Regions from separate parts of the Cupriavidus sp. 207A1 genome, predicted to be linked through region 2. Evidence: predicted binding sites of a transcription regulator. Region 2 holds the regulator's gene; each other region holds the start of a gene.
The links. Region 2 encodes HrcA, which represses chaperone genes, less so after heat shock. Its sites were predicted from a motif close to TTAGCACTCNNNNNNNNNGAGTGCTAA; they were not measured.
Positions count from the first base shown of each region.

Region 1 (6,509 bases), on a different contig from region 2:
CCTGGAGTCCCGATGAAGCTACGCATCCTGAGCGACCTCCACATCGAACACAACCTGCCGCAGTCCGTACCGGCATGCGACGCCGACCTCGTGATACTGGCCGGCGACATCGCCAACGGCCGCGACGGCATCGACTGGGCCATCGGCACGTTCAGCCAGCCGGTGGTCTATGTGCCGGGCAACCACGAGTACTACGAGAGCAATTTCGACACCGTCGACCAGCAGATGGCCGAGGCCGCGGCCGCGCATCCGCAGGTGCGCCTGCTCAATGGCGACGTCGCGGAATTCGACGGCGTGCGCGTCATCGGCACGACGTGGTGGACGGACTACACGCTGTTCGGCACCGACCGGCGCGACGAGGCGATGCAGGCCTGCGCGAAGGCGATGTACGACCACCGGCTGATCGAGATCCGCGGCGACGATGGCCACATGCGCCAGTTCACGCCGCAGGACGCGCTGGCACGCCACCTGGCCGCGTCCGACTGGCTGTCGGCGCAGCTGGCGCTGCCCTACGCCGGCAAGACGGTGGTGGTCACGCACCACGGCCCGGACCTCGGCAGCCTGGATCCGCGCTTCTCGCACGACCTGGTCTCCGGCGGCTTCCTGTCACGCCGGCCTGACCTGGTGGCGCAGGCAGACCTGTGGATCCACGGCCATACCCACACCAGCTTCGACTACTGCGTCGACAACTCGCGCGTGGTGTGCAACCCGCGCGGCTATGTCAGCCGTCGTACCGGCGAGCTGGAGAACAAGTCCTTCGACTGGTGCTGCGTGGTCGAAGTCTGACGCAAGCCGGCCCGCGCACTTCCGCGCCGCCCATCCAAACAAAAACCCCCGCGGACTCGCGTCCGCGGGGGTTTTTTCATCGCAGCCTGCCCTCACGGGCAGTTGGCCGGGGATGGATTACATCATGCCTTCCATGCCGCCCATGCCGCCCATGCCGCCCGGCATTGCCGGAGCCGACTCTTCCTTCGGCGTTTCGGCCACGGCGCAGTCGGTGGTCAGCATCAGCGAAGCCACCGAAGCGGCGTTCTGCAGTGCGGTGCGGGTGACCTTGGTCGGGTCCAGCACGCCCATTTCGACCAGGTCGCCGTACTCGCCCGAGGCGGCGTTGTAGCCGTAGTTGCCCTTGCCTTCGATCACCTTGGCAACGACCACCGAAGCTTCTTCACCGGCGTTCAGCACGATCTGGCGCAGCGGCTCTTCCATCGCGCGCAGCACGATCTTGATACCGGCGTTCTGGTCGGCGTTTTCGCCGGTCAGTGCCGAGATCGCAGCGCGGGCGCGCAGCAGGGCCACACCACCGCCGGGGACGATGCCTTCTTCCACCGCAGCGCGGGTGGCGTGCAGGGCGTCTTCCACGCGGGCCTTCTTTTCCTTCATTTCGACTTCGGTGGCAGCGCCAACCTTGATCACGGCAACACCGCCGGCCAGCTTGGCCACGCGCTCTTGCAGCTTTTCACGGTCGTAGTCCGAGGTCGCTTCTTCGATCTGGGCGCGGATCTGCTTCACGCGGCCTTCGATCGCAGCGGCGTCGCCGGCGCCATCGATGATGATGGTGTTTTCCTTGCCGATCTCGATGCGCTTGGCCTGGCCCAGGTCGTTCAGGGTCGCCTTTTCCAGCGTCAGGCCGATCTCTTCAGCGATCACGGTGCCGCCGGTCAGGATGGCGATGTCTTCCAGCATGGCCTTGCGGCGGTCGCCGAAGCCCGGAGCCTTGACGGCGGCGGTCTTCAGGATGCCACGGATGTTGTTGACCACCAGGGTCGCCAGGGCTTCGCCCTCGACGTCTTCAGCGATGATCAGCAGCGGGCGGCCGGCCTTGGCCACTTGCTCCAGCACCGGCAGCAGGTCGCGGATGTTCGAAACCTTCTTGTCGAACAGCAGCACGAACGGGCTGTCCAGCTGGACAACCTGCTTTTCCGGGTTGTTGATGAAGTACGGCGACAGGTAGCCGCGGTCGAACTGCATGCCTTCCACGACTTCCAGCTCGTCGGCCAGCGACTTGCCGTCTTCGACGGTGATCACGCCTTCCTTGCCGACCTTGTCCATGGCTTCGGCGATGCGCTCACCGATGGAGGTGTCGCTGTTGGCCGAGATCGCGCCAACCTGGGCGATTTCCTTGCTGGTGGTGGTGGGCTTGCTGACCTTCTTCAGCTCTTCCACGGCGGCGGCGACAGCCTTGTCGATGCCGCGCTTCAGGTCCATCGGGTTCATGCCGGCGGCCACGAACTTCATGCCTTCGCGCACGATCGACTGGGCCAGCACGGTAGCGGTGGTGGTACCGTCACCGGCGTTGTCGCTGGTCTTGGAAGCCACTTCCTTGACCATCTGGGCGCCCATGTTCTGCAGCTTGTCCTTCAGCTCGATTTCCTTGGCCACGGACACGCCGTCCTTGGTCACGGTCGGGCCGCCGAAGCTGCGCTCCAGCACCACGTTGCGGCCCTTCGGGCCCAGGGTCACCTTGACTGCGTTGGCGAGGATGTTCACGCCTTCGACCATCTTGGCACGGGCGGCGTCGCCAAACACTACGTCTTTTGCTGCCATGTTCTGAATCTCCTGAAATCTGTACGGGTGGGGCTACAAGTAACGGATTACTTGTTGACCACGGCCATGATGTCTTCTTCGCGCATGACCAGCAGTTCCTGGCCATCCACCTTCACGCCCTGGCCGGCATACTTGCCGAACAGCACGCGATCGCCGACCTTGACGTCCAGGGCGATGTTGTTGCCCTTGTCATCCTTCTTGCCGGGACCGATTGCCAGCACTTCGCCTTGATCGGGCTTCTCGGCAGCGTTGTCGGGAATCACGATACCGGACGCGGTCTTGGTTTCGTTGTCCAGACGCTTCACGATCACGCGGTCGTGCAGAGGACGCAGATTCATACGGACTCCTAGATACAAAGTGAGTTTTTGATCACAAATCGGCCGGCTACCGAGGCGACGGCCGTCAGAAATGTTCAGGTGTCGCAGAGGGCTGTTAGCACTCACCCCTGACGAGTGCTAATTATAGGGACGGGGTAGGGGCATTTCAAGACAGGCGCTGGATGCGGGTTTTCCCGGAGGACGGGCGCAGCGCACTTGGAGATCTGGGGCGGAAGATGGCGCCCCGGGCGATGCTGTCGCTCATCGCGATATGTCGACGATGCGGCACGAAACGGACTCGCGCCGCATCGCCAGCAGAATAATGCCTTACTGCCTGGCCATCGGCCAGCGCTGCGCCGGAGCTTCGCGCGCCAGCTTGCTGGTCTGCCCGGCACCGCCTTTCGCGTGATTTAGCCGATGGCTGGCGTGATGTTATTTGCCGCCCTTCACGGTGGTGTACGCCGTAATCAGGTTCCGATAGTCGGGAATATGGTTGGAGAACAAGGTCCCCAGCCCCTCGATGTCGTTGCGCCAGTCGCGATGAAGCTCGCAGGCAACGCCGAACCACGTCATCAGCTGGGCGCCGGCCTCGGCCATGCGGTGCCACGCCGATTCGCGCGTCACCTCATTGAAGGTCCCGGATGCATCGGTCACGACGAACACATCGTAGCCTTCTTCGATCGCCGACAATGCCGGAAACGCCACGCAGACTTCAGTCACCACCCCGGCAATCAGCAGTTGCTTCTTGCCGGTCGCCTTCACCGCCTTGACGAAGTCTTCGTTGTCCCACGCGTTGATCTGCCCCGGGCGCGGAATAAACGGCGCATCGGGGAACATCGCCTTGAGCTCCGGTACCAGCGGCCCGTTGGGTCCGTCCTCGAAGCTGGTGGTCAGGATCGTCGGCAGCTTGAAATATTTGGCCAGATCCGCCATGGCGAGAACGTTGTTCTTGAACTTGTCCGGCTCGATGTCGCGCACCAGCGACAGCAGGCCGGCCTGATGATCCACCATCAGTACCGCTGCCTGGCTCTTGTCCAAACGCTTGTAGGTCTTGCTCATCTTCCGCTCCTGTGAATGCGTGTCCGGTTCCGTTGGACACGCGGGGTGAAAATCTTGCGCAACCGGCGTTGCCATCCATGCCGCCGTTGCCCCATCCCTCTCGCGCGAGCGGAAAAGAGCGAACCGGCATGGACAGTCGCGGGGCCATGCGGCGCAGCCTCGCCTACTCGATCCTGATCCCCGACAACGCCACCACCTTGCGCGTCTGCTGCGTCTGCGTCTCGATATAGCGGGCAAACTGTTCCGGGGTCAGCTTCATCGGCACCATCCCCTGCGCCGCAAAGTGCTTCTCCACGAAATCCTGTTCGTCGAGGATTTCGCGGATGGTGGCATTGAGCTTGTCGACCACCGCGCGCGGCACCTTGGCCGGCGCCAGCACGCCGTAGACCGCGGAGATATTCATCTCCTTGTAGCCGGCCTCTTCGAAGGTGGGGACCTGCGGCAATGCGCGCGTGCGCTTGTCGCCGCTGACCGCCAGCACCTTGAGCTTCTTCGCCGCGACGAAGCTCTGGATCGTCGGCAGCGCCGGGAACGTCATCAGGATCTGTCCGCCGACGACATCGGCGACCGCGGGCGCCGAGCCCTTGTACGGCACGTGCACGAGGTCCGTGCCGGCCAGCTTGTTGAATAGCGCGCCCATCAGGTGCGGCTGGCTGCCGGCACCGAACGAGCCGTAGCTGAGCGCCTGCGGGCGGGCCTTGGCATAGGCCGCCAGCTCCTTCACGCTGTCCACCGGCAGGCTGCCCGATACCGCCATCACCAGCGGCACATAGCCGATCGCCGCCACCGGCGCGAAATCGCGCGCGACGTTGTAGGACACCGATGGCAGCACCACCGGATTGAGCACGAAGGTGGCGTCGTTGGTCAGCAGCAGCGTGTAGCCGTCTGGCTGCGCCTTGGCGACCGCGTCGGCGCCGATCACGGTGTTGGCGCCGCTCTTGTTCTCCACCACCACCGGCTGGCGCAGCTTCTCGGACATGCGCTGGGCCAGTTGCCTGGCGATGATGTCGGTCGTACCGCCGGGCGCGTAGGGCACCACCATGCGGATCGGCTGTGCGGGATAGGCCTGTGCCAGGGCGGCGCCTGCGCCGGCGCAGCAGGCCAGGCCGAGCATGGCGGCGCACAGCGCGCGAGGGATGTGGGTGTTCCGGTCCATCATGTCTCCATCTGTCGTTGTGAGGCGTTCCGGCTCGTGCGGCCGGATCTCCGTTCAGTTGAACAACCAGGGTTCACGCTGCCGCCGCGCTTGTTCGTACGCGTCGATCTGCGCGGCATGGCGCAGCGCGAGGGCGATATCGTCCAGCCCGTTGAGCAGGCAATGCTGCTTGAACGGGTCGAGCATGAAAGGGATCACGTCACCGGCCGGCGTGATGACTTGCTGCGTGGCCAGGTCTACCTTCAGCCGGTAGCCCGGCGTGGCAGCCACTTCGGCAAACAGGCGGTCGACCACCTCTGGCGCCGCCACGATCGGCAGCAGGCCGTTCTTCAGGCAGTTGTTGTAGAAGATGTCGGCAAAGCTTGGCGCGATCAGCGCGCGCAGGCCGAAGTCTTCCAGCGCCCACGGCGCATGCTCGCGCGAGGAGCCGCACCCAAAGTTCTCGCGCGCCAGCAGGATCGACGCACCGCGATAGCGCGGCTGGTTCAGCACGAAATCCGGGTTCAGCGGCCGCGCGCTGCAGTCCTGCCCGGGCTCGCCGTGGTCGAGGTAGCGCCATTCGTCGAACAGGTAGGGCCCAAAGCCGCTGCGCCGGATGGATTTCAGGAACTGCTTGGGCAGGATGGCATCGGTATCGACATTGGCGCGGTCCAGCGGCGCGACCAGGCCATCGAGGGTGGTAAAGGCTTTCATTGCTCGGCTTCCTCTGCTGTTACAACGTGCGGACATCGACGAAGTGGCCCGCGACGGCGGCTGCGGCCGCCATCTGTGGGCTCACCAGGTGGGTGCGTCCGCCCGGTCCCTGCCTGCCTTCGAAATTGCGGTTCGACGTCGATGCGCAGCGTTCGCCCGCGGCAAGGCGGTCGTCGTTCATGCCCAGGCACATCGAGCAGCCCGGCTCGCGCCATTCAAAGCCCGCCGCGACAAAGACCTGATCGAGCCCTTCGGCCTCGGCCTGGGACTTGACCAGCCCCGAGCCCGGCACCACCAGCGCCTGCCGGATGCGCGGCGACACATGCCGGCCGCGCACGACTTCCGCCGCGGCGCGCAGGTCTTCTATGCGCGCGTTGGTGCACGACCCGATAAAGACCTTGTCGACCGCGACCGCTTCGATCGGCGTATTCGGCAGCAGGCCCATGTAGCGCAGCGCCGCCTCGATGCCCTTGCGCCGCACCGGGTCGCGCTCGTCGCGCGGATCGGGAATGCGGGCGCCGACGGGCACCACCATTTCCGGCGACGTCCCCCAGGTCACATGCGGGCGGATGGTGGCGGCGTCGAGCTCCACCACGGCATCGAAGGTCGCACCGGGGTCGCTGCGCAGCGTGCGCCAGTATTCGACGGCCGCATCCCACAGCCGGCCCTGCGGTGCCTGCGGGCGTCCGCGCAGGTAGTCCAGCGTGGTCTCGTCCACGGCTACCATGCCGGTGCGC
Region 1 covers NZ_JBYOJO010000002.1:259,172-265,680, forward strand. The annotation lists gene AC3FMM_RS03955 (metallophosphoesterase) at 13-786, shown strand; gene groL (chaperonin GroEL) at 904-2,547, opposite strand; gene groES (co-chaperone GroES) at 2,595-2,885, opposite strand; gene ycaC (isochorismate family cysteine hydrolase YcaC) at 3,297-3,923, opposite strand; gene AC3FMM_RS03975 (Bug family tripartite tricarboxylate transporter substrate binding protein) at 4,087-5,082, opposite strand; gene leuD (3-isopropylmalate dehydratase small subunit) at 5,134-5,772, opposite strand; gene leuC (3-isopropylmalate dehydratase large subunit) at 5,792-6,509, opposite strand, start outside.
Region 1: groES (co-chaperone GroES) is a predicted target of HrcA. The motif match lies at 2,980-3,006, and genes of this name have one in related genera.

Region 2 (6,509 bases):
CATAGCGCGTCAGCGAATGCGCGGCTTCCTCGGCCTGCAGCTGCGCCGGCTCCAGCGCGGCCAGCACGTCGCGCAGCGCGGCGTCGACATCGGCCAGCTGCTGCAGCCGGTGCACGATGCCGTTGAGCGCCGACAGCACCGAGCCGTCGGCCTCGGACAGTGCGTCGAGCGCGGCGCGGCTGCCGTCGATCAGGCCGGCGGCGTGCGAGAGCCGGTTGTACTCCGACTGGATCTCGTCCCATTCGCCCGGCTGCGGGTTGAGCTTGTCCAGTTCCCCCACCTGCCATTCGAGCCGTTCGCGCTCGAGCTGCATCTCGCGCGACTGGTGCTCGACCGCTTCGCGCTGGCGCACGCAGGCACGCCAGGCGCGCCAGGCCTCGGCCACCGCGGCGGCCTGCTGCGTCAGGCCGGCGTGGGCGTCGAACAGCAGCCGCTGCGCATCCGGGCGCAGCAGTTGCTGATGCGCGTGCTGGCCATGGATGTCGACCAGCTGGTCGCCCACTTCGCGCAGCTGTGCCAGGGTCGCGGCGGCGCCGTTGATAAAGGCCTTGCTGCGGCCGCCGGCATCGACGGTGCGGCGCAGCAGCACGGTCGGCACGCCGCCGTCTTCTTCGCTGTTGAGCTCGCGCTCGGCCAGCCACGCATCGAGCGCGGGATGGGTCGAGAAGGTGGCGCTGACGCTGGCGCGCGGCGCGCCTTCGCGCACCACGCCGGCATCGGCGCGCTCGCCCAGCACCAGCGCCAGGGCATCGATCAGGATCGACTTGCCGGCGCCGGTCTCGCCGGTGAACACGGTAAAGCCGGAGGCGAAGTCCAGGTCGAGGGTGTCGACGATGACGAAATCACGGATGGACAGGCTGCGCAGCATCGTGGCGGGGAAGGGTGGTCGGTCCGATGACGGGTCGGGCTCGGGCTGAGGGGCGGCTGGATGGCGCTCAGAGGCGGTTGTCTTCGGACGGGTATTCGTGCCAGTGCAGCTTCTTGCGCAGTGTGGCGTAGTAGTTGTAGCCCACCGGGTGCAGCAGGTTGATGGTCTTCTGCGAGCGCCGCACCACGATGCGGTCGCCCGGCAGCAGCGAGGTCAGCGACTGCATGTCGAAGTTGACGCTGGCGTCGCGCGCGCTCGCCACCTCGATCGTGACCTCGGCGTCGTGCGGCAACACGATCGGCCGGTTCGACAGCGCGTGCGGGGCGATCGGTACCAGCACCACGCCCGACAGCGTGGGATGCAGGATCGGGCCGCCGGCCGACAGCGCGTAGGCGGTGGAGCCGGTGGCGGTCGACACGATCAGGCCGTCGGAACGCTGGTTGTACATGAAGTGGCCGTCGACCGAAACCGCCAGCTCGACCATGCCGGAGATGCCGGAGCGGTTCACCACCACATCGTTCAGCGCCAGCGCCGAGAAGATGTCCATGTCGTCGCGCACCACGCGCGAGGCCAGCAGCAGCCGGGTCTCGGACTCGTAGCGGCCGTCGAGCATGTCGGGCAGCACGGTGTGCGCGTCTTCCAGCGCAATATCGGTCATGAAGCCGAGCCGCCCGTGGTTCACGCCGATCAGGGGCACGTCATAGCCGGCGAGCTGGCGCGCAATGCCCAGCAGCGTGCCGTCGCCACCCAGCACCACGGCGACGTCGGCCTGCGTGCCGATCTCTTCGGCGGACAGGGCGGGGTAGGCGGTCAGCCCGGTGGCCAGCGCGGTCTCGCGCTCGAACACCACATCCTGGCCGTTGCGCAGGATATAGGAGGCGATCTCTTCCAGCGGCCCTTCGATGCCGGCGGTGGAGTACCTGCCCACCAGGGCGACGGTCTTGAATGGAGTGCGCACGGCGCTGGCTTTGGGTGGGGCGGACATGCCGGGATTAGACCATACCGCCGTGACGGTTGTCAGCAGGCGCTGGCGGCCCATCCCGCGGCACATCGGGCCGGTCCGCCAGAAGGTCCAAAACTTGCGTAAAATCGGGGCATCATGGATGAACGTTCCAAAACGCTGCTCAAGACCCTGATCGAGCGCTACATTGCCGAAGGCCAGCCGGTCGGTTCCCGCACCCTGTCCAAGTACTCGGGGCTGGACCTGTCGCCGGCGACGATACGCAATGTGATGTCCGATCTCGAGGAAATGGGTTTTATCGCCAGCCCGCACACCTCGGCCGGCCGCATCCCGACGCCGCGCGGCTACCGGCTGTTCGTCGATTCGATGCTGACCGCCAAGCCGCTCGAGCGCAACGCGGACCTGGCCGAGCTGACCGGGCAGATCCAGGACCAGCTGGGCGGCCAGCAACTGGGGCCGCAGCGCATGATCACGGCGGCGGCGCGCACGCTGTCCAACCTGTCGCACTTTGCCGGCGTGGTGATGACGCCGCGCCGCGCGCAGGCGTTCCGGCAGATCGAGTTCATGCGGCTGTCGGACAAGCGCATCCTGCTGATCATCGTCAGCCCCGAGGGCGACGTGCAGAACCGCATCATCCAGACCGAACTCCCCTACACGCCGGCGCAATTGATCGAGGCGGCCAATTTCTTCAACTCGCACTATGCCGGCATGAGCTTCGACACCGTGCGCAGCCACCTGCGGCTCGAGCTGCAGGACCTGCGCCGCGACATGTCGCAGCTGATGCAGGCCGCGGTCGAGGCCGGCAGCGCCGCCGAGGACGAGGACGACGACCACGTCTATATCAGCGGCGAGCGCAAGCTGCTCGAAGTCGACGACCTGGCCTCGAGCATGGACAAGCTGCGGCGCCTGTTCGACGTGTTCGAGCACAAGACCAGCCTGCTGCAGCTGCTGGACGTGTCCAGCCATGCGCAGGGCGTGCAGATCTTCATCGGCGGCGAAAGCCAGCTGGTGCCGATCGAAGACATGGCGGTCATCACCGCGCCGTACGAGGTCGACGGGCAGATCGTCGGCACCTTGGGGGTGATCGGCCCCACGCGCATGGCCTACGAGCGCGTGATCCCGATCGTCGACATTACCGCGCGGTTGCTGTCGAGCGCGCTGAGCCAGAACTAGTGGTCCGGCGTTCCGGTCTGACCCGCGGCTCTCCCATTCCCGCCGCGCGGGCCCGGCGCCGGCGCGCCGCCCCCGCCCCATCCCGGCATCGCGCCAACCCGCAAGCGACATGACGTTTTCTCCCGAACCGGCCTACCAGCACGGCCAGGCGCCGCGCACGGCGATCCTGCTGGTCAACCTGGGCACCCCCGATGCCCCCACGCCCAAGGCGGTGGGGCGCTACCTGAAGCAATTCCTGTCCGATCCGCGCGTGGTCGAGATCCCGCGCGCGGCCTGGCTGCCGCTGCTGTACGGCGTGATCCTGCCGCTGCGCTCGCGCGCGTCGGCGCTCAAGTACGAATCGATCTGGCTGCGCGAGGCCCATATGACGGGCTCGCCGCTGCTGGTCTACAGCGAGCGCCAGGCGCACGCGCTGCAGCGGCTGCTGCACCAGAACGGCCACGACGTGACGGTGGCGTGCGCGATGCGCTACGGCAACCCGTCGATCGCCTCGGTGATGGAAGCGCTGCGCCGCCAGGGCTGCGAGCAGGTGCTGGTGCTGCCGATGTATCCGCAGTACTCGGGCACCACTACGGCCACCGCCTTCGACGAGGTGTTCCGGGTGCTGGGCCAGTGGCGCAACCAGCCGGAACTGCGGCTGATCAAGCATTTCCATGACCATCCCGCGTATATCTCCGCGCTGCAGCAGCAGGTCGCCGCCTACTGGAGCCGGCACGGCATGCCGGATTTCGGCCAGGGCGACAAGCTGATCCTGTCGTTCCACGGCGTGCCGCGGCGCACGCTGGAACTGGGCGATCCGTACCACTGCGAGTGCCTGAAGACCGGCCGCCTGCTGGGCGAGGCGCTGGGCCTGCAAGCGGGGCAGTACCAGGTGACGTTCCAGTCGCGCTTCGGCAAGGCCGAGTGGCTGCAGCCCTATACGGCGCCGACGCTGGCGGAGCTGGGCAAGGTCGGCGCCGGGCGCGTCGACGTGTTCTGCCCGGGTTTTCCGGCGGACTGCATCGAAACGCTGGAAGAAATCGCCATGGAAGGCCAGACTGAGTTCAAGGTCGCGGGCGGCAAGGATTTCCATTTCATTCCATGCATGAACGATGCCGCGCCGTGGGTCGCGGCGATGGCGGAGATCGCGCTGCAGCACCTGCAGGGCTGGCCGCTGGCCACGCCGCGTGCGCATGAACTGGAGGCGCGGCGCACGCGTGCGCAGGCGCGGGGAGCGGCGGCATGAACGTGGATTTCGAGGCGGATGCGCGCCAGCGCATCGACAAATGGCTGTGGTGCGCGCGTTTCTTCAAGACCCGCTCGCTCGCGGCAGAAGCGGTGGAGCGCGGCAAGGTGACGGTCAACGGCCAGCTGTGCAAGAACTCACGCGAGGTCAAGCCCGGCGACAAGGTTGCGCTGGAGGCACACCAGCAGCGCTGGGAGCTCGAAGTGAAGGGCATCGCCGCGGCGCGCGGGCCGGCGCCGGTGGCGCAGACGCTGTACCAGGAAAGTGCCGAGAGCCAGTCGCGCCGGGCCGCCGACGCCGAGCGCCGGCGCCTGCAGCCCGAACCGTCCGCGCAGATCCAGGGGCGCCCGACCAAGCGCGACCGCCGCCGCATCGACGACTTCAACGGCTGAGATGGCAGCGCGGCGGCATCGTTGCCGGTGCCGCCGCGCGATGGATCGCCAGGTGGGGCGGGTTATTCCTGCGCGACTTCCTGGCTGACGAAGGGAACGATGTAGTGCTTGAACACCGCCTTGCCGCTGCCATACTCCGTATCGCGCGGAGTAAAGGCGCCGGACAGGCAGATAAAGGCGGTCATGACCGCCAGTGCGGCCACGAGGCACACCGTCACGACTGGGAGCTTATGCATGGCCAACCTTTCGGAAGCGGCACAAAAATGAACCATCTCCTGGGCCCTCGACATTTTTGTCATTTTTCTTACTAGGAATCTTAGTGAGGGCATTGGCGCAAAGCAATAAGGCGTCGATTGCAACGGGCCGGGCTTTGTAACCGTGTGTTTCGGCGTCGCGTCGGCGCCACTCTTGAAATGCGGCGAGCTGCCACCACCTGCATCGGACACACGCCGATTTACCACCCGCGGCCAGCCCCACGGCGGGCCGCGACACTGCATTGATACGGATCGACATGGAAGACCAGAAGCAGACGCCATCCAACCAGACTGCGACGCCTGCGGGCGAAGAGGCGGCCAGCACCGCCACCGCCAGCCCGGAGACCGGCGCGCCCGACACTGCGGCTGCCGCCGCGGACGACGTGGCGGCCCAGCTGGCCGCCCTGGAAGCCAAGGCCAGCGAGAATTACGACCTGTACATGCGCGCCGTGGCCGAAGGCGAGAACATCCGCCGCCGGGCCCAGGAAGATGTCGCCAAGGCGCACAAGTTCGCCATCGAGAACTTTGCCGACAACCTGCTGCCGGTCATGGACAGCCTGCAGGCCGCGCTGGCCGACGGCTCCGGCGACATCGCCAAGCTGCGCGAAGGCGTGGAACTGACCGCGCGCCAGCTGGCCGCCGCCTTCGAGCGCGGCAAGATCGTCGAGCTCAACCCGGTGGGCGAGAAGTTCGACCCGCACCGCCACCAGGCTATCTCGATGGTGCCGGCGGAGCAGGAGCCCAATACCGTGGTGACCGTGCTCCAGCGCGGCTACACCATTGCCGACCGCGTGCTGCGCCCGGCGCTGGTCACGGTGGCGGCGCCGAAGTAAGCCGCCGCCCCTGCCGTCCTGTCACGGCCCGACGCCCGGTGCCACCCGGCCCGGGCGTTCGTCATTGGCAGAAGCCGCATCAGGAGCGAACCATGAGCACCGAACCGCAAGCCGGCGCGCCGGATCCGTCCGCGGCCCCGCATCTGGACCACCGCGCCTTTGACGCCTTTGCCATGCGCGAGGTCGACGATGCCACCATCGACGGCGCCATCGCCGCGGCCGGCGACGCGCTGGTGTGCGTGTTCTTCTGGGGCGTGGACTGCTTCAACTGCGAAATGGCCAAGAAGGCGATGCTGGCCAATCCCGGGCCGGTGCGCGCGCTGGAACTGCACTGGCTGCACGCCAACGTCTATGCGCACCCGGAACTGGGGCGGCGCTTCGGCCTGCACGGCATCCCGGTGTTCATGTTCTTCCAGAACGGCAAGAAGCTGGGCCGGGCCACCGGCTGGCACGGCCACGGGCAGTTTGCCGCGGCCGTGGCCAATGCGCGCCTGAAGGCCAGCGGCAAGCCGCTGGCGGGCTAGCGACGGTCCCGGCTTCAGCGCGTCAGCGCATAGCCGATGCGGAACTGCCACGGCAGCTTGTGGTTGTAGTCCAGCAGGCTCTCGCCATAGCCGACGAAATATCCCGCCATCAGGTAGCCGGCCGTGCCGGGGATCAGCCGCGCCATCGGGTAGGTCAGCTGCGCGTCGACGCTGCCGTACCACTTGCGCGTGCCCTTGCGCAGCGTCGCCGAGAACTCCCATGAGTCCGGCCGCCCGTAGGCGATGCCGAGGTCCATGTAGCCGCGGTAGTGGGCGATG
Region 2 covers NZ_JBYOJO010000007.1:141,716-148,224, forward strand. The annotation lists gene recN (DNA repair protein RecN) at 1-868, opposite strand, end outside; gene AC3FMM_RS14830 (NAD kinase) at 936-1,853, opposite strand; gene hrcA (heat-inducible transcriptional repressor HrcA) at 1,968-3,002, shown strand; gene hemH (ferrochelatase) at 3,112-4,227, shown strand; gene AC3FMM_RS14845 (RNA-binding S4 domain-containing protein) at 4,224-4,619, shown strand; gene AC3FMM_RS14850 (hypothetical protein) at 4,682-4,855, opposite strand; gene grpE (nucleotide exchange factor GrpE) at 5,131-5,706, shown strand; gene AC3FMM_RS14860 (thioredoxin family protein) at 5,799-6,230, shown strand; gene AC3FMM_RS14865 (phospholipase A) at 6,245-6,509, opposite strand, start outside.

Region 3 (6,509 bases), on a different contig from region 2:
GTCGTCCAAGCTGGCCGAGAAGGGTGTGCGGGACGGCGCCAGCCTGAAAGCGCTGATGGCAAAGGAAAAGCGCGACTACACCTTCGCCCAGACCTTCCCGACCGGCACGCACGCGATGTGGCTGTACTACTGGCTGGCGGCCAACGGCATCAACCCGATGCAGGACGCCAAGGCCATCACGGTGCCGCCGCCGCAGATGGTGGCCAACATGCGCGTGGGCAATATGGATGGTTTCTGCGTGGGCGAGCCGTGGGGCGCGCGCGCGATCGCCGACAAGATCGGCTTTACCGCCGAGACCACGCAGGCGATCTGGAAGAACCATCCGGAAAAGACCCTGGGCACCACCGCGGAGTTCGTGCAGAAGCATCCAAACACGGCGCGCGCGATGGTGGCGGCGGTACTCGAGGCCTCCAAGTTCATCGATGCATCGGCCTCCAACCGCCGCAAGACCGCCGAGACCATCGCCGCCAAGTCCTACGTCAACACCGACATGGACATCATCCTCGACCGCATGCTGGGCCGCTACACCAACGGGCTGGGCAAGACCTGGGACGACCCCGACGCGATGAAGTTCTACCAGGACGGCAATGCGAACTTCCCGTTCCTGTCCGACGGCATGTGGTTCCTGACGCAGCACAAGCGCTGGGGCCTGCTCAAGGCCCACCCGGATTACCTCGCCGTGGCCAGGCAGGTCAACCGCATCGACATCTACAAGCAGGCCGCCACTGCCGCGCAGGTGCCGCTGCCCAAGAGCGACATGCGCAGCTCGAAGCTGATCGACGGCGTGGTCTGGGACGGCAAGGACCCGAAAGCCTACGCCGACGGTTTCAAGATCAAGGCCGCCGGCACGCCCGCCGCCTGATCCGCTGTGCCCCTGACCAAAGGAGCCCGACATGAATGCCATTGCCTCCACCACGCCCGATGCCGCAGCCGACCCCGACACCAAGGAACGGACACGCCGGCGCGAACAGGAAATCTCCGCGCAGGCCCGGCGCGCGGCACGCCGCGAGACCGCTGCCGCGCTGGTGCTCAAGGCGGTGCCGCCGCTGCTGGGCTTCGCCCTGTTCGTACTGGCCTGGCACGGCATCGCCAGCATGATCCCGGCCATCCCCACGCCGGGCGCGACATGGAACGCCGCGGTGCCGCTCTTTGCCGACCCGTTCTACCGCAACGGTCCCAATGACCAGGGCATCGGCTGGAACGTGCTGGCGTCGCTGGCGCGCGTGGCAGCAGGCTTCGGCCTGGCCGCGCTGGTCGGCATCCCGGCCGGCTTCCTGATCGGGCGCTTCGCCTTCCTGAACGCCATGACCGCGCCGGTGATCAGCCTGCTGCGGCCGGTTTCGCCGCTGGCATGGCTGCCGATCGGGCTGCTGCTGTTCAAGGCGGCCAATCCGGCCGCGATCTGGGCGATCTTCATCTGCTCGATCTGGCCGATGGTGATCAACACCGCGGTGGGTGTCACGCGCGTGCCGCAGGACTACCTGAACGTGGCGCGCGTGCTCGACCTGTCGGAATGGAAGGTGTTCACGCGGGTGCTGCTGCCCGCGGTGCTGCCCTACATGCTGACCGGCGTGCGGCTGTCGATCGGCACCGCGTGGCTGGTGATCGTCGCGGCCGAGATGCTCACCGGAGGCACCGGCATCGGCTTCTGGCTGTGGGACGAATGGAACAACCTGAAGGTCGAGCACATCGTGATCGCGATCTTCGTGATCGGCATCATCGGGCTGCTGCTGGAGCACGCGCTGCTGGCGCTGGCCCGGCGCTTCAGCTACGGCACCAACTGATACGCGGGGAGAATCGCCATGGACAAGTTCGTCAGCATCGAAAACGTCGGCCAGACCTTCAAGACCCGCAAGGGACCGTTCGTCGCCCTGCGCGATATCAACCTGCATATCGCCGAGGGCGAGTTCATCACGCTGATCGGCCATTCCGGCTGCGGCAAGTCCACGCTGCTGAACCTGGTCGCGGGACTGGCCACGCCCACCGCGGGCGCGCTGATCTGCGCCGGGCGCGAGATCGCCGGGCCGGGGCCGGAGCGCGCGGTGGTGTTCCAGAACCATTCGCTGCTGCCGTGGCTGACGTGCTTCGAGAACGTCTACCTGGGCGTGGAGCGCGTCTTCGCCACCAGCGAGAGCAAGCCGCAGCTCAAGGCGCGTACGCACGACACGCTGGCGCTGGTGGGCCTGACGCACGCCGAGAACAAGTATCCGCACGAGATCTCCGGCGGCATGAAGCAGCGCGTGGGCATTGCCCGCGCGCTGGCGATGGCGCCCAAGGTGCTGCTGATGGACGAGCCCTTCGGCGCGCTAGATGCGCTCACGCGTGCGCACCTGCAGGACGAGCTGATCAAGATCGTGGCAGGCACCCGCAGCACGGTGGTGATGGTGACGCACGATGTCGACGAGGCCGTGCTGCTGGCGGACCGCATCGTGATGATGACCAACGGCCCGGCGGCCACCATCGGCGAAATCCTCAAGGTGGACCTGCCGCGCCCGCGCGACCGCGTGGCGCTGGCGGACGATCCGGCCTACCACCGCTGCCGCACCGCGGTGCTGGACTTCCTCTACCGCAAGCAGCGCAATCCGGCGCTGCTGCAAGCGGCGTAGCGGCGCGGTGGCGTGCCCGGCGGCCATGGGCGAGGCCGCCGCGCTCCGCTATCATGAACCCAGAACACACTACCCCCACGCCACCATGACCACGACCGCCGCCCCATTTCCCGCCGCCCGCTTTATCAAGGAGATCGGCCGCGGCGTCAACGGCGCGCGCGCGCTGCCGCGCGAGGACGCGCAGGCCCTGTTCGACGCCATGCTGGCGGGCCGCGTGTCCGACCTGGAGCTGGGCGCCATCCTGATGGCTTATCGCATCAAGGGCGAGGCCCCGCACGAGCTGGCCGGCATGCTGGAGGCCGCGCATGCGCACTGCGAGCCGCTGCCGGCGCCGCCGGACCGGCAGGTGGTGGTGATCCCCAGCTACAACGGCGCGCGCAAGCAGCCCAACCTGGTGCCGCTGCTGGCGCTGTTGCTGGCCCGCGAAGGCGTCCCCGTGCTGGTGCACGGCACGCGCGAGTTCGAGGGGCGCGTGACCAGCATGGCGCTGTTCGAGGCCCTGGGCGTGCCCCTGTGCGCGAGCACCGCCGAAGCCGCGGCCAGGCTGCGCGATGGGGACGGCAATGGCCCGCTGGCGGTGCTGCCGGTGGATGTGCTGTCGCCCGGGCTGTCGCGGCTGCTGGAGCGGCGCACCGTGATCGGCCTGCGCAATTCGTCGCATACGGTGGCCAAGATGCTGCAGCCGGTGGGCGAGCACTCGCCCGCCGAAGGCCTGCGGCTGTACAGCTACACGCACCCTGAATACCGCGAGACGCTGACCGACTACTTCTCCCACGAACCCGCCAACGTGCTGCTGGCGCGCGGCACCGAGGGCGAGGTGGTGGCCGATGCCCGGCGCACCGGCCGCATCGACTGGCTGCATGAAGGCCATCAGCACACACTGGTGGGCCAGGCCGGCGGCTCGATCGGCGATGTGCCGGAGCTTCCGCCGGGCAGCGATGCCGGCCTGACCGTGGCCTGGATCCGGCGCGTGCTGGACGGCGCGGTGCCGGTGCCGGCGCCGATCACCATCCAGATCGAGGCTATCCGCGAATGCCTGCGCCAGGGCACCCGCGTGACCTGGGCCAGTCCGGTCTGAGCCAGCCCCGGCACAACCGTCAGGGCTTGCGCGGGGGCAGCGGAATGCGCTCGGTCTCGCCGGGCACGCGCGGGAACTGGTCGTCCTCCCAGCGCTGGGCCGCGGCCTCGATCGCCACCTTGCTGCTGGCAACGAAGTTCCAGTAGATAAAGCGGTGCCCGTCGGTCGGGTCCCCGCCGAGCAGCATCACGCGCGACGGCGCCGTGGCCGTCAGCGTGGCCGGCTGGCCCGGCGTGAGCACCACCATGTGCTCGGCCGGCAGCGGCTCGCCGTCGAGCGCGACCGCGCCGTCGACCGGATAGATGCCGCGCTCGGCGTGGTCGGCGGGAATCTCCACGCTGGCGCCCGCGTCCAGCTCGATCGCCACGTACAGCGTGCGGCTGAAGACCTGGACCGGCGAGGTCTGGCCGAACGCATCGCCGGCAATCACCACCATGCGCAGGCCGGGCCGCTCGATGCGCGGCAGCGTCGCGGCGGGATGGTGGAAAAACGACGGTTCGGCGCCCTCGTGCTGCCGCGGCAGCGCCACCCAGGTCTGGATGCCGTGCAGGCGTGCGCCCTCTGGCCGCACGTGCTCGGGCGATCGCTCCGAATGCACGATGCCGTGGCCGGCGGTCATCCAGTTGACGTCGCCAGGGCGGATCGCCTGGTCGCTGCCAAGGCTGTCGCGATGGATGATCTCGCCCTCGAACAGGTAGGTGACCGTGGCCAGGCCGATATGGGGATGCGGACGCACATCGGCGCCCTGGCCCGGTGGCAGCTGCACCGGTCCCATATGGTCGAAGAAGATAAACGGCCCGACGGTCTGGGTTGCCGCGGCCGGCAGCAGCCGGCGCACGGTGAAATCGCCCAGGTCGCGCACATGCGGCTTGAGCAAGTGTTCGATAACAGACATAACTCCTCCGATCCGATAAGAGAGGCTCGCAAGCATGCCAGTGCGCTGCCCGCCGGTCGAGTGTAGTCGCTGGTGGAACAGAGCATTGCGACGGCCGGCAGAACCCCGTTGCCACCCCGGGCTCTAACTACCAGTGCGCGGCGGCAGCGGTATCGTTGCCGTCTCATTTCGATCCACCTGACTATCTGAACAGACAGATCGATACCTGGGAACTATCGGAGCCACCGGCACTCCAATTAGCACTCACCCGGCCAGAGTGCTAAGATGCGTTGCAGTGCCGCCGATTCCCCCAAGGGGCCGCGGCGCACCGGCAACCAAACCGCCGGACGCGAAAGGAGCCATTGAGTGAACGCAGTCTTGTCTGCCGACCAAACCCTGACGAACAACCGTCTGCCGACGGTGCCCCGGAACACGGGCAGCTTTGCGCGGACCTTTCCGGCGACCGTGGGCAACCTCGACAGCTACATCCAGGCTGTCCACCGCATTCCGCTGCTGACCGCGGAGGAAGAGCAACGCCTGGCGCGCGAGCTGCGCGACCACGATTCCGTCGATGCGGCCCGCCGCCTGGTGATGTCGCACCTGCGGCTGGTGGTGTCGATCGCCCGCCAGTACCTCGGTTACGGCCTGCCCCATGCCGACCTGATCCAGGAAGGCAATATCGGCCTGATGAAGGCGGTGAAGCGTTTCGATCCGGACCAGGGTGTGCGCCTGGTGTCGTACGCGATGCACTGGATCAAGGCCGAAATCCATGAATACGTGCTGAAGAACTGGCGCATGGTCAAGGTGGCCACCACCAAGGCCCAGCGCAAGCTGTTCTTCAACCTGCGCAGCCACAAGCAGGGCGGGCACACCTTCACGCCGGAACAGGTCGAGGCCGTGGCGCGCGAGCTGAACGTCAAGCCCGAAGAAGTGATGGAGATGGAAACCCGCCTGTCGGGCGGCGATCTGGCGCTTGAAGGCCAGGTCGACGACGGCGAAGAGGAATTCGCCCCCATCGCCTACCTGGCTGACAATCACAATGAGCCGACGCGCGTGATGGAAGCCAAGCGCCACGACCGCATGCAGGTCGAGGGGCTCGAAGAAGCGCTGGGCAAGCTCGACGAGCGTAGCCGCCGCATCATCGAGGCGCGCTGGCTCAACGTCGAGGACGACGGCTCCGGCGGCGCCACGCTGCATGAGCTGGCCGACGAGTTCGGCGTATCGGCCGAGCGCATCCGCCAGATCGAGGCGGCGGCGATGAAGAAGATGAAGGGCGCGCTGCAGGCATTCGCCTGATCCCCAGCCGCAACCATGCAAAAGGCCGGTCCCTGGACCGGCCTTTTTTGTTGCCCGCGAAGCGTTGGTGCGACGTTATGCCGCACCCGTGCGCCCCGCTTGCGTCAGGACATCAGCTGCTTCAGGTCGTGCGCGATGGGCTCCGGACCCTGGCCATGGCGGATGAACAGCCGCAGCTTGCCCTGCGGGTCGAACACATAGCTGCCGGCCGAGTGATCCACGGTGTAGTTGTTGGGTGAGCTGCCCGGCACCTTGGCGTAGAACACCTTGAAGTCCTTGGCCAGCTTCTGCAGCGCGGCCTCGTCGGCCGGGCGCAGCCCGACGAAGCGGGGATCGAAGGCGGGCACGTACTGCGCCAGCAGCGCCTGCGTATCGCGCTCCGGATCCACCGTGACGAACAGCACCTGCACGCGGTCCGCGTCCGGTCCCAGCTGCTCCATCACCGCCTTCAGTTCGGCCATGGTGGTGGGGCAGACATCCGGGCAGTGGGTGTAGCCGAAGAACATCACCACGGCCTTGCCCTTGTAGTCCGCCAGGGTGCGCACCTTGCCGGTATGGTCGGTCAGCGAAAAGTCCTTGCCGAAGTCTGCGGCGCCGGTGATATCGACATTGCGGAACGAGGCCTTCTGCTGTCCGCAGGCGGCTACGGCCAGGG
Region 3 covers NZ_JBYOJO010000018.1:96,616-103,124, reverse strand. The annotation lists gene AC3FMM_RS27010 (CmpA/NrtA family ABC transporter substrate-binding protein) at 1-862, shown strand, start outside; gene ntrB (nitrate ABC transporter permease) at 894-1,784, shown strand; gene AC3FMM_RS27000 (ABC transporter ATP-binding protein) at 1,803-2,606, shown strand; gene ybiB (DNA-binding protein YbiB) at 2,692-3,684, shown strand; gene AC3FMM_RS26990 (pirin family protein) at 3,704-4,579, opposite strand; gene rpoH (RNA polymerase sigma factor RpoH) at 4,925-5,854, shown strand; gene AC3FMM_RS26980 (SCO family protein) at 5,959-6,509, opposite strand, start outside.
Region 3: rpoH (RNA polymerase sigma factor RpoH) is a predicted target of HrcA. The motif match lies at 4,816-4,842, and genes of this name have one in related genera.